3 regions of the Solibacillus sp. FSL R5-0449 genome follow, and region 3 is predicted to be linked to each of the others. Evidence: predicted binding sites of a transcription regulator. Region 3 holds the regulator's gene; each other region holds the start of a gene.
The links. Region 3 encodes LexA, which represses DNA repair genes until DNA is damaged. Its sites were predicted from a motif close to CGAACATATGTTCG; they were not measured.
Positions count from the first base shown of each region.

Region 1: uvrB (excinuclease ABC subunit UvrB) is a predicted target of LexA. The motif match lies at 2,734-2,747, and genes of this name have one in related genera.
Region 2: recA (recombinase RecA) is a predicted target of LexA. The motif match lies at 3,149-3,162, and genes of this name have one in related genera.

Region 1 is NZ_CP150239.1:726,792-732,127, forward strand. Features, by position in the region: one part of gene prfB (peptide chain release factor 2) at 1-1,015, shown strand, start outside; gene MKY27_RS03440 (hypothetical protein) at 1,189-1,542, shown strand; gene MKY27_RS03445 (competence protein ComK) at 1,548-2,039, opposite strand; gene MKY27_RS03450 (IDEAL domain-containing protein) at 2,227-2,466, shown strand; gene uvrB (excinuclease ABC subunit UvrB) at 2,822-4,804, shown strand; gene uvrA (excinuclease ABC subunit UvrA) at 4,810-5,336, shown strand, end outside.
Region 2 is NZ_CP150239.1:1,073,787-1,079,122, forward strand. Features, by position in the region: gene MKY27_RS05105 (RodZ domain-containing protein) at 17-919, shown strand; gene pgsA (CDP-diacylglycerol--glycerol-3-phosphate 3-phosphatidyltransferase) at 966-1,544, shown strand; gene MKY27_RS05115 (competence/damage-inducible protein A) at 1,818-3,077, shown strand; gene recA (recombinase RecA) at 3,244-4,314, shown strand; gene MKY27_RS05125 (hypothetical protein) at 4,396-4,572, shown strand.
Region 3 is NZ_CP150239.1:2,176,465-2,181,800, reverse strand. Features, by position in the region: gene glnA (type I glutamate--ammonia ligase) at 1-755, shown strand, start outside; gene MKY27_RS10905 (gamma-type small acid-soluble spore protein) at 871-1,287, opposite strand; gene MKY27_RS10900 (DNA alkylation repair protein) at 1,531-2,238, shown strand; gene MKY27_RS10895 (5'-3'-deoxyribonucleotidase) at 2,317-2,862, shown strand; gene MKY27_RS10890 (gamma-glutamyl-gamma-aminobutyrate hydrolase family protein) at 2,978-3,673, shown strand; gene lexA (transcriptional repressor LexA) at 3,757-4,380, opposite strand; gene MKY27_RS10880 (LysM peptidoglycan-binding domain-containing protein) at 4,541-4,888, shown strand; gene MKY27_RS10875 (recombinase family protein) at 4,875-5,336, shown strand, end outside.

The DNA of each region.
Region 1 (5,336 bases), 1.4 Mb from region 3:
GGCACGCATCCAGGAACTAGATGAATTGATGCTTGAACCCGAATTCTGGAACGACCAGAACGGTGCACAGGCAATCATTAACGAAAGCAACGGCATTAAAGCAGTTGTCAACGAATTCAATGACTTAGTCGACACACAGGAAAATCTCGAAATGACGCTCGAGCTATTACGCGAAGAACCAGACGCAGAACTGCAGGAAGAACTAGGCAAAGAACTTACTGAATTCCAGACAAAAATGGAAGAGTTCGAACTGCAAATGCTGTTATCAGAACCATACGATAAAAACAATGCCATTTTAGAACTGCATCCAGGTGCAGGTGGTACCGAGTCGCAGGACTGGGGCTCGATGCTATTACGTATGTACACACGCTGGGCAGAGAAGCGCGGCTTTAAAGTAACGACAATCGACTATTTGCCTGGCGATGAAGCCGGCATTAAATCGGTTACACTTCAAATTTCAGGCCATAATGCATACGGCTATTTAAAAGCGGAAAAAGGCGTACACCGTCTAGTACGTATTTCACCGTTCGATTCTTCAGGCCGCCGTCATACATCGTTCGTTTCATGTGATGTTATGCCGGAGTTCAATGACGAAATCGAAATCGACGTTCGAACAGAAGATTTGAAGGTCGATACGTACCGCGCAACTGGTGCCGGTGGTCAGCATATTAACACGACCGACTCGGCTGTACGTATTACCCATCTTCCAACAGGTGTCGTTGTACAATGTCAGTCAGAACGTTCACAAATTAAAAACCGTGATGCAGCAATGAAAATGCTGAAATCGAAGCTGTATCAGCTGGAAATCGAAAAGCAGCAGGCACAGCTGGATGAAATTCGAGGAGAGCAGAAGGAAATCGGCTGGGGCTCACAAATTCGTTCATATGTATTCCATCCGTATTCAATGGTAAAAGATCACCGTACAAGTGCCGAAACAGGAAATGTAGGCGCTGTAATGGACGGCGACCTCGATATTTTCATTACTGCCTATTTACGATCAAAAATCTCATACTAACATCTTCAGCGGTTATCCGCTCAAGAAAGTGAAAACCGTGCCTTAGTAAAAAGCTAAGGCACGGTTTTTTTAGTGAAATTTAAGCTAAGTAATAATTTTCCACTTGTCAGATTTAAAAAAATATGTGAAAATACATATGCGAACAAATGTTCTTATTAATTGGAGGTATTCGTATGCTGCAAATTCCTTCTAAAACGATTCCGTATTATGAGGCTGGGATTTATTTGCCGTTGCTGTTAATTATTCTTGGGAAAGATTACACAATAGTGGAGCAAAGTCCGTTCAAATTTAAAAATCCCTATTTGCAATTAATCGATGCTGTACGTATCAAAATAGAGCATGACTTAAAAGAAACGAAGGACTATTTTAAACTTCATCAGATGCGCTTAGTGAGAGGCAAAACGGATGATTTGTTTACCGAGTATCATTTTTACTTTGGGGGAATCATGGAGTGCAGAAGATATTCGAATATTCGCCTTCGTAATCAAAGTGAGTTACTTCTTGCTGAATATTTTAAAAAAAGTTGATGCTCTTATAAGATGGCATTGCGCTGTAAAAGCAGATATTTATAGTACATCGCAGCGCGTACATATTGCTGGTTGAATGATTTCATATTGATATCCAGACTAATCTCAGTATTATCCACAAAAGTTACGAGCGTTTTATCTCCGTCTTCACAAATATTAATAATAGGATTCAAGGATAACCATATATTTTGAGGTGAAAACGGCGAAAATAGTGGAAATAAAATGCACGGATCACCGAAATCATAGGCCACCATGATCGGCAATTTATGTTTATTCTCTCCGAAAAATCGTCGTGCCTGATATTTGCTGGCGTCATAGGAACTTCCATGCAGACGACACGTATCCCGAATGATTTTTAAAGGTTTATACGGAGATGTGGATTGGCCGTACTTGTCCAAAATGGCAGTGTGAATTTTATCTCGTTGCTGATAGGACTGTAAACAGAAGGTAGAGTTAGAAATAATGTAATTGGTTTTTTGTGTTAAATTACTAATCATTTTGTATCCCCTATCTTTCCTACTTTTTTAATCGCTTAAATTTTCACTATACATCTAAACTACTGCATAATTTGCTAAAAATCAACATTATATTTAGAAAATTCTGTCATATGATAATTTTTCAGAATATATTGCAAATTAAATGACTTTTAACTTATAATGATTAAAAGAGGTCGAGGTGATATCGATGGATAAATATTATTCGTATACAGACTTTTTAAAAGCGGTTAGTCAGCAGTCCACTGAACATCATGCAGAGAAGCTATTGAATGAGATTTATTTAGATTTATTTATTAGTCGGTTGCAGCGGATGCAACGTATTGAACAATTAAAGCTACTTATCGATACATCGTTAGATCAAAAGAACGAACAAGCATTTCACAGCTATACTACAGAGTTAAAAGAGTTATTGGAAACCGTTTCTTAAGAGCCGCCCTATTCAGGTGGCTTTTTTTTATGGGCAAGCAGCAGGTTCTGGTTATTTTCTAATAAGTTGTTGAAAGTTTCTAATAAAATTAAAATAGTTCTAATAAATTGGTTATTTTCTAATAAAAAGGATAATTCTTCTAATAAGTGCACGAGATTTTCGAATAACCGTTCCCAATCTTCAAATAAGTCACCGAAATTTTCTAATATCCGTCACCAAAGTTCTAATAAATCCAGCCTACCTAAAAAGACCCAACCGCACAAAATTCGAATGTACGTTCGCAATTTTATCGTAAATTAAAAACGGGTATGTTAAAATAGAACATAACATAAGCGACAGAAAGGACAATCTGAATATGACAGAAACTTTTACAATAAAGTCCGCCTATCAGCCTGCCGGGGATCAGCCGGAAGCGATTAAACAGCTCGTACAAGGGGTTAAAGAAGGCAAGCGTCACCAGACATTGCTTGGGGCGACAGGGACAGGTAAAACATTTACGATTTCCAATGTAATTAAAGAAGTGAATAAGCCGACGCTCGTGATGGCACACAATAAAACACTGGCCGGCCAATTATATAGTGAGTTTAAAGAATTTTTCCCGGACAATGCGGTTGAGTATTTTGTCAGCTATTATGACTACTTCCAGCCGGAAGCGTATGTGCCGCAAACCGATACGTACATTGAAAAGGATTCAAGTATTAATGAAGAAATCGATAAATTGCGCCACTCGGCAACGACTGCTCTATTTGAACGGAAAGACGTTATTATTATCGCGTCCGTTTCGTGTATTTACGGTCTCGGTAATCCGGAAGAATATCGTGAAATGGTCGTTTCCATTCGTACAGGAATGGAAATCGAGCGCAACCAGTTATTAAGAAAACTGGTAGACATTCAATATGAACGGAATGATATTAACTTTACACGCGGTACGTTCCGAGTACGCGGGGATGTTGTCGAAATTTTCCCGGCATCACGCGATGAACACTGTATCCGTATCGAATTTTTCGGAGATGAAGTAGACCGGATCCGTGAAGTGGATGCATTGACGGGCGAAATTTTAGGGGACCGTCAGCACGTAGCGATTTTCCCGGCATCCCACTTCGTTACCCGTGAAGAAAAGATGAAAGTGGCCATTGCAAATATCGAAAAAGAACTGGAAGAGCGTCTGGCAGTATTGCGTTCGGAAGACCGATTACTGGAAGCACAGCGTCTGGAGCAACGGACAAACTATGATCTGGAAATGATGAAAGAGATGGGCTTTTGCTCAGGTATCGAAAACTATTCGCGCCATTTAACATTGCGTGAAGCAGGTGCGACACCTTATACATTACTCGATTACTTCCCGGAAGACTTTTTGCTAGTCGTTGATGAAAGCCATGTTACATTACCGCAAGTACGTGGTATGTATAATGGAGACCAGGCTCGGAAAGGGGTACTGGTGGAACATGGTTTCCGTTTGCCGTCCGCACTCGATAACCGCCCGCTAATGTTTGATGAGTTCCAGTCAAAGGTAAGCCAGGCAATCTATGTGTCAGCAACACCAGGTCCATACGAATTGGAGCATACACCGGAAATGGTGGAGCAGATTATTCGTCCGACAGGGCTGCTTGATCCGACAATTGATATCCGTCCGATTGAAGGGCAGATTGATGATCTTATCGATGAAATCCATGAGCGTATCCGTCGTAATGAACGGACACTCGTTACGACATTGACGAAGAAAATGTCTGAAGATTTATCAAGCTATTTAAAAGAAATGGGCTTGAAAGTAGAATACCTGCATTCCGAAATTAAAACTTTGGAGCGGATCGAAATTATCCGTGAGCTTCGTAAAGGAACTTATGATGTGCTGATCGGCATTAACTTATTAAGGGAAGGTCTTGATATTCCCGAAGTCTCCCTTGTCGCGATTTTGGATGCGGACAAGGAAGGGTTCCTGCGTTCGGAACGTTCACTTATTCAAACGATTGGACGGGCTGCACGTAACTCGAACGGTCATGTCATTATGTATGCCAACAATATGACGGATTCAATGACAAAGGCGATCGGTGAAACGAAACGCCGTCGTGAAACTCAAATGGCCTACAATGAAAAACATGGGATTACACCGAAAACTATTATTAAAAAGATTCCTGAGATTATCCGTGCTACACAAGCTGCGGAAGGGGAAGAAACATATATTACAAAAGTAACAGGCGGCAAAAAGCTGACGAAAAAAGAGCTGGAGAAGCTTGTTGAGACATTGCAAGGTGAAATGAAAGAAGCCGCAAAAGCGCTGGACTTTGAACGCGCGGCTGAATTGCGTGACATGATATTTGAATTGAAAGCAGAAGGGTGAACAATGTGAAAAATACAGAAATTGTCGTACAAGGTGCACGAGCGCATAATTTAAAAAATATTGATGTCACAATTCCTCGCGATAAAATTGTTGTTGTGACAGGGCTTTCAGGTTCGGGTAAATCGTCACTGGCATTCGATACGATTTATGCGGAGGGGCAGCGACGCTATGTCGAATCATTGTCTGCATATGCACGACAATTTTTAGGACAGATGGACAAGCCGGATGTCGATACAATTGAAGGGCTATCACCGGCCATTTCGATTGACCAGAAGACAACGAGCCGTAATCCGCGCTCGACTGTCGGTACAGTAACGGAAATTTACGATTATTTGCGGTTGCTTTTTGCACGTATCGGAAAACCGTACTGCCCGAACCATGGGATTGAAATTACGTCACAGACGGTTGAACAAATGGTCGACCGCCTGATGGAATATCCGGAGCGCACGAAAATGCAGCTCCTTGCTCCTGTTATCGAAGGGAAAAAAGGGACACATGTAAAGCTGATAGAAGACTTGAAAAAACAAGGCTT
Region 2 (5,336 bases), 1.1 Mb from region 3:
AATATATTAAAAGTAGGTGTTTTTTTTGACGGAACTAGGAGCTCGCTTGAAGGAAGCGAGATTAGCTAGAGGTTATAGTTTAGATGATTTGCAAAATATCACTAAAATCCAAAAACGTTATCTAATAGGAATCGAAGAAGGCAACTATACGATTATGCCTGGTTCTTTCTATGTACGTGCCTTCATCAAGCAGTATGCCGAAGCAGTAGGATTAGATGCGGATGAAGTGTTGACAGAGTATCGCAAAGATATTCCGGAAATGCAAAAAGAAGAAGTTGCCCAATCATTCACACAAAGTCCGAGTCGCCGCAATATGAAAGCGACATCGAGCAATAAAATGATGGAAGCGATGCCGAAATTGATCGTCGCATTGTTTGCGATTGTCATTATTATTGTTATTACAACTCTATACTTCCAAAAAACGGGCAGTACGCCGGATGGAGGAGAAGAGGAGATTGAACCGATCGAATACGAACAAAATCCGAATTCAACTCCAACAAAACCTGTTGAAGACAACGAAGAAGACGCAGAAGAAGATGTTGAAGAAAACGTTGAGCCTGAAGAACCTGTTACAGATGAGCCTGAAGTAGCCCAAACAATTGGTGAAGGTGTTGTACAAGGCGAAAATACAACATTTGAAGTATCGGGAACAGACAGCTTAAATGTTCGTGTTGAAGTATCTGGTGAAACATGGGTAGGTATCCGAAACGAACAGCAGCAGGAACAAGTGAACGCTACGGTTTATAAAGCTGGAGATATCGTAGAAAATGATTCGACTGCTGACGGCTATGCAAGAATTCGTTTAGGGAATTCAAAAGTGGCGAAAGTATATGTAAATGATGTAGAATTGACATACGCTCAAGATCGTATGACGCAAAATATCATTTTAAAGTTAGTGAATGAAGGACAAGGAGAGTAGTCATCTTAAAAGATGGCTCTTTTCTTTAGACGAAAGGTGTTAACAAATGAACATTCCAAATAAGATTACAGTCTCGCGTATTTTATTAATCCCACTATTTGTGATTGTAATGATGTTTGATTTCGGTTGGGGAAATATGACGCTGTTTGGCGCGGAAATGCAAGTGAACTATTTTGTAGGGGCACTGATTTTTATTTTCGCATCAGCAACGGACTGGGTAGATGGCTACTATGCCCGCAAATATAATTTAGTGACGAACTTAGGGAAGTTTTTGGACCCGCTTGCAGATAAGCTGCTCGTTTCTGCTGCCTTTATTTTACTGGTGGAAATCGACCTGGCACCTGCATGGATTGTCATTATCATTATTTCGCGTGAGTTCGCGGTAACGGGACTTCGATTGATTTTAGCAGGACAAGGGGAAGTCGTAGCGGCAAACCAGCTTGGTAAAATTAAAACTTGGGCCCAAATCGTGGCGATTTCTGCATTAATTTTACACAATACGATTTTTACATTAATTGGAATACCTTTTGATATGATTATGCTTTATGTAGCATTATTCTTTACAGTATGGTCTGGATGGGATTATTTCTATTTAAACCGTCGTGCATTATTGGATTCAAAATAAATAAAATTTCTAAAACTAGGTTAGAATTTCTTTATGGATAGGTAAAGGTAATAAGTATCCGTAAAAGATAGAACAGGACTCGCTGATGCGAGGAATGTTTTTCTAATCTAGTTTTTTTTACAGCAGTTGCTAAAACAACTGCTGTAAAAAAAGCCTCTGGCAGATGTCACAGATTTTCTAAAAGTACTTTTGAGTATACGCTATAGCGTATACTCAAAAAATCTGGACTCAATTACGCCAAGGCGAAATTGATATATTTAGGGGGTTTTAGGAATGAATGCAGAAATAATAGCGGTAGGATCAGAATTATTATTAGGACAGATTGCCAATACGAATGCGAAGTTTATTTCGAGCCAGCTTTCGGAACTTGGCATTAATGTTTATTATCATACAGTTGTGGGGGATAACGAGGCGCGGCTTTTAGAAGCGATTAAAATTGCGGAACAGCGCGCGGATGTCATTATCTTCTCGGGTGGCTTAGGCCCGACAAAGGATGATTTAACGAAGGAAGCAATAGCGAAACATTTGAATCGCACATTAGTGTTTGATGAAACAGCACTGTTTGCAATTGAAGAATTCTTCTCGAAGCAAAGACGACCGATGACGGAAAACAATCGGAAACAGGCACTAGTACTGGATGGCTGTGATGTATTGCTGAACCAGCATGGGATGGCACCGGGTATGTTTTTAAAGGAAAATGACCGTATTTATATTTTACTGCCAGGTCCGCCAAAAGAGTTAGAGCCGATGTTCCAGTATGAAACGAAGCCAAAACTGGCGGCACTGCTGCATGACGGCGGCGTTATTTTATCACATGTATTGCGCTTTTATGGAATCGGTGAAGCAGATCTGGAAACACGTATACAGAACATTTTGGAAGAACAGACAAATCCAACAGTAGCTCCGCTTGCGTCAGACGGTGAAGTAACATTGCGCATAACGGCAAAAGCGCAAAACGAACCACAGGCATTCCGTTTGATTGAATTGAAGAAACGCGAAATTCTCGATATTGTCGGAGAATACTATTACGGTGTAAATGATGAGTCGTTAGGATTCAAGCTTGTGCAAATGCTTCTTGAAAATGAATTGACGGTTTCCGCTGCCGAAAGTTTAACGGCCGGTCTGTTCCAGTCGGAGCTGGCAGAAGTTCCGGGTGTCGGGTCCGCATTAATCGGCGGTATCGTAACGTATACGAAAGAAGCGAAAATCAAACATCTCGGAGTTTCGGGTGAACTGCTTGACGAATACGGGATTGTCAGCAGTGAATGTGCTGCGGCAATGGCGACACAAGTCCGTGAAAAGTTCGGTACAGATATCGGTGTCGGCCTGACAGGTGCTGCCGGACCGGGCGATCATGACGGACAGCCTGCAGGGTCGATCTGGGTTGGGATTAAGATCGGTGACACAGAGCCGTTGACGTATCGACTGCAATTATCCGGCTCAAGAAATACAAACCGTATCCGTGCAGTGAAGTTTACGTTCAGCTATTTAATGAGGGAACTGGCGAATAAAGGGTACAAAAAGCTGATTTAGTTGTCGGTTTCTGTTGAAAGAGACGGTTTGGTCCTTGATTTAATGGCATTTAGAAACATTCAAATAAAAAGCGAAAATATGTTCGCTTTTTTCTTGAATGTTATCTCATTAGCAAGTATAATAGAGACATAAGTTAAATAAAGCTTTTTCTTAAGGAGGAAATAGTTTGAGCGATCGTAAAGCAGCATTAGATATGGCGTTAAAACAAATAGAAAAACAATTCGGTAAAGGTTCTGTCATGAAGTTAGGTGAGAACTCGAATAACAAAATCGATACAACTTCATCAGGCTCTATCGCAATTGATGCAGCATTAGGTATAGGCGGATATCCGCGCGGACGTATTGTAGAAGTTTACGGACCGGAATCATCTGGTAAAACAACGGTTACATTACATGCCATCGCAGAAGTACAAGCTAACGGCGGTACAGCAGCATTTATCGATGCTGAGCACGCACTTGACCCAGTATATGCGCAAAAATTAGGCGTTAACATTGACGAATTATTACTATCTCAGCCGGATACAGGTGAACAAGCACTTGAAATCGCGGAAGCTTTAGTACGTTCTGGCGCGATCGATATTATTGTTATCGACTCTGTAGCAGCATTAGTACCAAAAGCAGAGATCGAAGGCGAAATGGGTGACTCGCACATGGGTCTTCAAGCGCGTTTAATGTCTCAGGCATTACGTAAATTATCAGGTGTTATCAACAAATCGAATACGCTTGCTATTTTCATCAACCAAGTACGTGAAAAAATCGGTGTTATGTTCGGTAACCCAGAAACTACTACAGGTGGACGTGCCCTTAAATTCTACTCTTCTATCCGTTTAGAAGTACGTCGCGGTGAAGCGATTAAGCAAGGTACTGAAATTATCGGTAACAAAACGAAAATTAAAGTCGTGAAAAACAAAGTAGCACCACCATTCCGTACAGCGGAAGTGGACATTATGTACGGTGAAGGGATTTCTAAAGAAGGCGAAATCGTCGACATCGGTGCAGAACTGGACATCATCCAAAAGAGCGGTTCTTGGTATTCTTACAACAGCGAACGAATCGGCCAAGGTCGTGAAAATGTAAAACAATTCTTCAAAGAAAACCCAGCGATCAAAGAAGAAGTAACAGAAAAAATCCGTCAACACTTCGGTATCGGTGAACTAGGCTACACAATCGGCGCCAATGATACAACAGACGAAGAAGAACTGGACGAACTAGAATTATTCGAAGACGAAAAAGAATAATGACTGGTACAGACCCAAGCGAAGAATTTTGCTTGGGTTTGTTTGTGTGGGTGGGGGTGTGGGCTTGCCTGGGTGGTGTGGGTGATTTTATTAGAAGAAATATGGAGGTTATTAGAAGATCTCTGGGTGATATTAGAAGGTTTGAGGGTTTTATTAGAAAATTGTGCTGATGGGGCAGATTTTGATGGGGTTAGCTTGAGAATAGCGGTGGAAAAGTGGTCACGGGAACTTTTATTAGAAGAAATTCCGCTTTATTAGAAAATCTCGGTCCGATATTAGAAGAACGGGAAGGGATATTAGACAATCGGGAGCACTTATTAGAAGAAGTGCGGGATATATTAGAAGTTCGAAAGTTTATTAGAACAAATAAAAATATATTAGAACATTTTAGGATTTATTAGAACTTTGAGGGGGCTATACTAGCCGGCAATTTTATTAGAAGAAATATGAGGGTTATTAGAAGAACTCAGGGTGATATTAGAAGGTTTGGAGCTTTTATTAGAAGATTGGACTGGATTGACCGATTTTGTTTGGAGTTAGTTTGAGAAAAGTGGTGAAAAAGTCCAGCAGGAACTTTTATTAGAAGAAATTTCGCTTTATTAGAAAATCTCGGTCCGATATTAGAAGAACGGGAAGGGATATTAGACAATCGGGAGCACTTATTAGAAGAAGTGCGAGATATATTAGAAGTACGAAAGTTTATTAGAACAAATAAAAATATATTAGAACTTTTTAAGATTTATTAGAACTTCCATCAGCCAGCCACCGAACCCCCACACACATGTATATAATGGAAAAATAAGGTTACACTAAAACCACAGGGCACACGCGCTCTCTACAACAACTCCCAACCCTATTTAGAAAATTTTAGGTTATACCAAATCCTATCAACACCGCAAAACCAACGCAACCAAAAAATATAAAAAACCCCTTAAACCATGGCTATTCTTGACATACCTTATTTTGAACTATACAATTAAAATGTATAATTTCTAAATTTTGAAATGAATAGGCGGTATGTT
Region 3 (5,336 bases):
AACATGAAATTGACTTTAAATATGCGGATGCAATTACAGCTTGTGATAATATCCAAACATTTAAATTAGTTGTTAAAACAATTGCACGTAAACACGGTTTACATGCAACATTCATGCCAAAACCTTTATTCGGTGAAGCCGGATCAGGAATGCACTTCAACGTTTCATTGTTTAATGGAAAAGAAAATGCCTTCTTTGATGAATCTACTGAATTGGGTCTATCTGAAACAGCGATGCAATTCATGGCAGGTATACTTGACCATGTTCAAGGTTTTACGGCAATTACAAACCCGACAGTAAACTCTTATAAACGTTTAGTACCAGGTTATGAAGCACCATGTTACGTAGCATGGTCTGCACAAAACCGTTCACCATTAATCCGTATCCCTTCTTCTCGCGGCATTTCAACACGTGTAGAAGTTCGTTCGGTCGATCCATCAGCAAATCCATATTTGGCGATGGCTGTAATTTTAGAGGCTGGTCTTGAAGGAATTCGCAAAAAATCAACACCACCACCAGCAATCAACCGCAACATTTATGTGATGAGTGAAGAAGAGCGTAAAGCAAACGGCATCGATAACTTGCCTGCAGCTTTAGACGACGCTTTAAACTTACTTGCAAAAGATGAAGTTGTTCAACGAGCATTAGGCAACCACATCTATGCTAACTTTAAAGAAGCGAAAGAAATTGAGTTCGACATGTACCGTTCAACTGTCCATCAGTGGGAACGCGACCAATATATGAAAATGTACTAAGAAGAAAGCGCTGGAGCAAAAACTCCGGCGCTTTTTTGCGTAGTATGATGTTGAGGTCTGTTTCACATAATGAATGACAAAGAAACCGGCAATAACATGCCGGTTCTAAACTTTTTTATTTATTGCCGTTTTGGAATTTGTTCTTACCAAATTGTCCCGATGCTTGTTGTTTTTTAGCTTCGGCCTGCTGGTTTTGCTGTTTCACTTGGTTAACATCTGTTTCCATGCCGAACTCAGCGCCCATTGAAGAAAGCTTCTTCTGTAAACCGCTGTTTGCGAACAAACCGGAAGCTTGTTGCTTTTTGGCTTCAGCCTGCTGGTTTTGCTGCTTCACTTTGTTTACGTTAGTCTCCATCCCGAATTCAGCATTCAAGGAACTTGATTGCTTTTGTAAAGCGCTGTTAGCAAATAAACCAGAAGATTGTTGCTTTTTAGCTTCAGCTTTTTGGTTTTGCTGCTTTACTTGATTAACGTCCGTTTCCATACCGAATTCGACGTTTTTATTATTGATGTTGTTTTTATTTTTTGACATCAATATCACCTCCTGAAATTATTCTGTTCAGAGGTTGTTTTATTATGCGGTTAAATAATTTGCCAATTTTTAAAAAGGAGATTGAATCTTGCCTATTGGTGCTGTATATATTAACCAAATACTGTTTAAAATAGAATAGGAATCAACTGTACTGATTATTGAGAAGAACGTTATGTATGACGGACGATTACATCATATAATAGTAAGTGACAAATAATTTTACTAATGTAAGAGGAGGAAATTATGGAACTCGATACAATGATGCAAGAGTTAGAGGCTCTTGGAAAAGAACGTACGAAAAAGATCTATATGTCCAATGGAGCAAAGGAGCCGTTGTTCGGTGTAACGATCGGCTCAATGAAACCGTTCGTAAAACAAATAAAAATAGATCAGGACCTGGCTGAAAAACTCTATGCCACAGGCAACTATGATGCAATGTATTTTGCAGGTATCATTGCAGATCCGAAAGCGATGACTGAGGAAGATTATGAACGCTGGATAAAGCAGGCCTATTTCTATATGATTTCTGATTATGTAGTTGCCGTAACATTGGCGGAATCCGATATTGCGCAAGAAGTAAGCGATAAATGGATTGGCAGTGGTGAAGATCTGAAAATGTCGGCGGGTTGGCATTGTTACTGCTGGCTGTTAGGCAATCGTAAAGACGAGGAATTTTCAAAGGAAAAGTTAATGGGTATGCTTGTGTATGTAAAACAAAATATCCATAAGGCACCTCAACGCACTCAAGTGGCGATGAACAATTTTGTCATGACGGTTGGTGTTTCATTTAAACCTTTACATGAAGAAGCCATGCAAATTGCAAACGAAATCGGTCCAATTGAAACGAAACGTGAAGGGAAAAAACCGGGTCTGCTCCATGCTTATGCGGAAATTGAAAAGCAGGTGGAAAAAGGGCGGATCGGTTTTAAACGCAAATATGTACGTTGTTAATTGTAAAGAGTTATACCTTGTTTTTTCACAATAAAATTGTATAAACTAAAATCAGAAAATTTCAAGGAGGCTTATTACATGAAAAAAAGTATTGCTATCGATATGGACCAGGTGCTAGCTGACTTTTATTCGAAATTACGTGTTACATATAACGAAAATTTCGGAACAAATTTTACAGATGAAGAGTTTCTTCGGACAACTCAGCGTGATTTGCCTCGAGAAGATGCGAAAAAATTGTTTGCTTTATTAAATGAGCCGGACTATTTCAGGGATTTAAAAGTGTTGGATGAAGACGCAATTGAAGTTATTCAAGATCTGCAGGAGCATTATGAAATTTTTATTGCGACAGCTGCTATGGATGTACCGGGATCATTTACAGCGAAATACGAGTGGTTAATGGAGCATTTACCTTTTATTAAAACACAGAATATTGTATTTTGCGGTAATAAGGCGGTTATACATACCGATTATTTAATTGATGACAGTCCGCGTCAGCTAACGGCATTCAACGGAACGGGGATTTTATATTCGATGCCGTACAATCGCTCAGAAGAAGGCTTTATGCGTGTCCATAACTGGAAAGAAATAAAAGAATACTTTATAAAACAAATGGAAATTGTTTGAAAATCAAAGGGTTGCGAAGATGCAATCCTTTTTTATTTTTGTAGTCATTTAGTATAACGAAATAGTATAATTTAAATTATTGGAATTATCTATAAATTTTAAGGAGATAGAAATAATGAAACCGATGATTGGATTAACAATGTATGATTTTGACAAGAAATTGGATATTAACAATGCGTATTTGACTTCAATTGAACAGGCGGGAGGTATTCCCATCTGTATTCCGAATGCTACAGAAGAAAACGTGGATGCATTATTAAATATAATCGATGGCCTTGTTTTAATCGGGGGAGCCGATATCGACCCATTGCTGTTTAATGAAGAACCGCACCGCCATATTGGAAGTGTTGTAAGAAAACGAGATGACAGCGATCTTTTATTAATGAATGAGGCCTATAAAAGACAAATGCCTATTCTAGGAATTTGCCGCGGACAACAGATTATGAATGTAGCATTTGGGGGGACGATTATTCAGGATATCCCATCCCAAGTGGAGAATACAATTTTACATAAACAACCTTCAAAGCGCGGGGAATTGGCACATACGGTTGAAGTAAAGACATCCAAATTCAAAGAAATTTTTAAAGAGGACTCATTCCGTGTCAATACCTTTCACCATCAATCGGTCGGAAAGCTTGGGGAAGGGCTCGTCATTTCGGCTGTTGCGAAAGACGGGATCATAGAAGGGATAGAACATGCATCACATCCGTATTGTGTCGCGGTACAATGGCATCCGGAAGAGTTGGCTCCAATTGGAGACGTTTATGCACAGCGCTTATTTAATGGCTTTGTAGAAGCATGCAATAAATAATGGAAAGCTCAGTCGTCAACGGCTGGGCTTTTTAGTTTGAAAATAAAAAACTTGCCGATTCTATTAGAATGGCAAGTTTATAATTAATGGATATTTCGATAGAGGCCGACTACTTTACCTAAAATAGAAACCTGGTTGACAATGATCGGTTCCATTGAGCTATTCTCAGGCTGTAGACGGAAATGAGTTTTTTCTTTGTAAAAGCGCTTGACTGTCGCTTCATCGTCTTCCGTCATAGCTACAACAATCTCTCCATTGTTCGCAGTCGACGTTTTTTTAACGATGACATAATCCCCATTTAAAATACCGGCTTCAATCATGGATTCTCCCATAATTTCAAGCATAAACAATTCCTCTTCCGGTGAGCCGTAAGCATCAGGTAACGGGAAATATTCCTGAATATCCTCGATTGCAGAAATAGGCAGACCAGCTGTAACTTTACCGATTAACGGAACATGAATGACGCCTTGTTTCGCGATGTTCATCTCTTCCTGGTCCAATATTTCAATGGCACGCGGCTTAGTAGGATCACGGCGGATAAGCCCTTTACTTTCTAAACGAGCTAAATGCCCGTGGACAGTTGAACTGGAAGCTAAACCGACTGCTTCTCCAATTTCGCGAACTGATGGCGGATAGCCTTTAGCACGAACTTCCTCTTTTATAAAAGTTAGAATAGCTTGCTGCCGTTTTGAAATTTTTTGTGTCAACTAACTCACCTCTTTATCATGCTATTTTTCTTAAGGTAAGTATAGCAGTATGCGAACATGAATGCAAACATAAGTTCGAAAAAACGGTTGACAAAAACATATGTTCGTATTATTATGAGAACAAACATTCCGAACATACATTCGAAAGAGGGTTTTTCTAATGAAAAAAGGTAAATTAAATGGCTTCACATCAATGTTTCTACTATTCTCTGTACTCATGATGGTTTTATTCATGATGCAGGATGATAAAATTGAATTATACGAACACGTAAGCATAGAACATGGTGATACTTTATGGTCGTTGGCAGAACAATATCGTGGTAAAATGGCTAAGCATGATTGGATCAATGAAGTAAAAAAGGAAAATGGAATGCTGGATGAAAAAGTTGTTTTAGGACAAGTATTGGTTGTACCTGTAGAAAAAAATTCACAATACATTGCTCAGCTGAATGAATCCTCCGATATGCAAACGATTAAAGTGGCGAGAGGGAACAATGATAAAAACTAAAGCAGTAATATATTGCCGTGTCAGCACGGATAAAAATACACAAGAAACATCACTAGTACGTCAGCAGGAGGAGCTGACAAAATACGCAAAAACATTCGGCTATAAAGATGTGGAGATTTTCAATGATCAGCATAGCGGCTATGATGTTGATCGAGACGGATTGCTAGATATGCTTGACTATATGAAAGAGTACGGCATTAAAGCACTATTTGTACAGGACGAAACACGTTTAGGGCGCGGGAATGCCCGGATGGCGGTTCTTCATCTATTGCAAAAATATGAAGCGACAGTATATACATTAAATGATGCAGGCCCTGTCGTATTAAACGAAATGGATACAATGCTGCTCGAAATTTTAGCGATTGTCGAAGAGTATCAGCGTCGTATGCATAATGCGAAAATTCGCCGGGGAATGCGCCGTGCTGTAGAAAATGGTTACCAGCCGCAA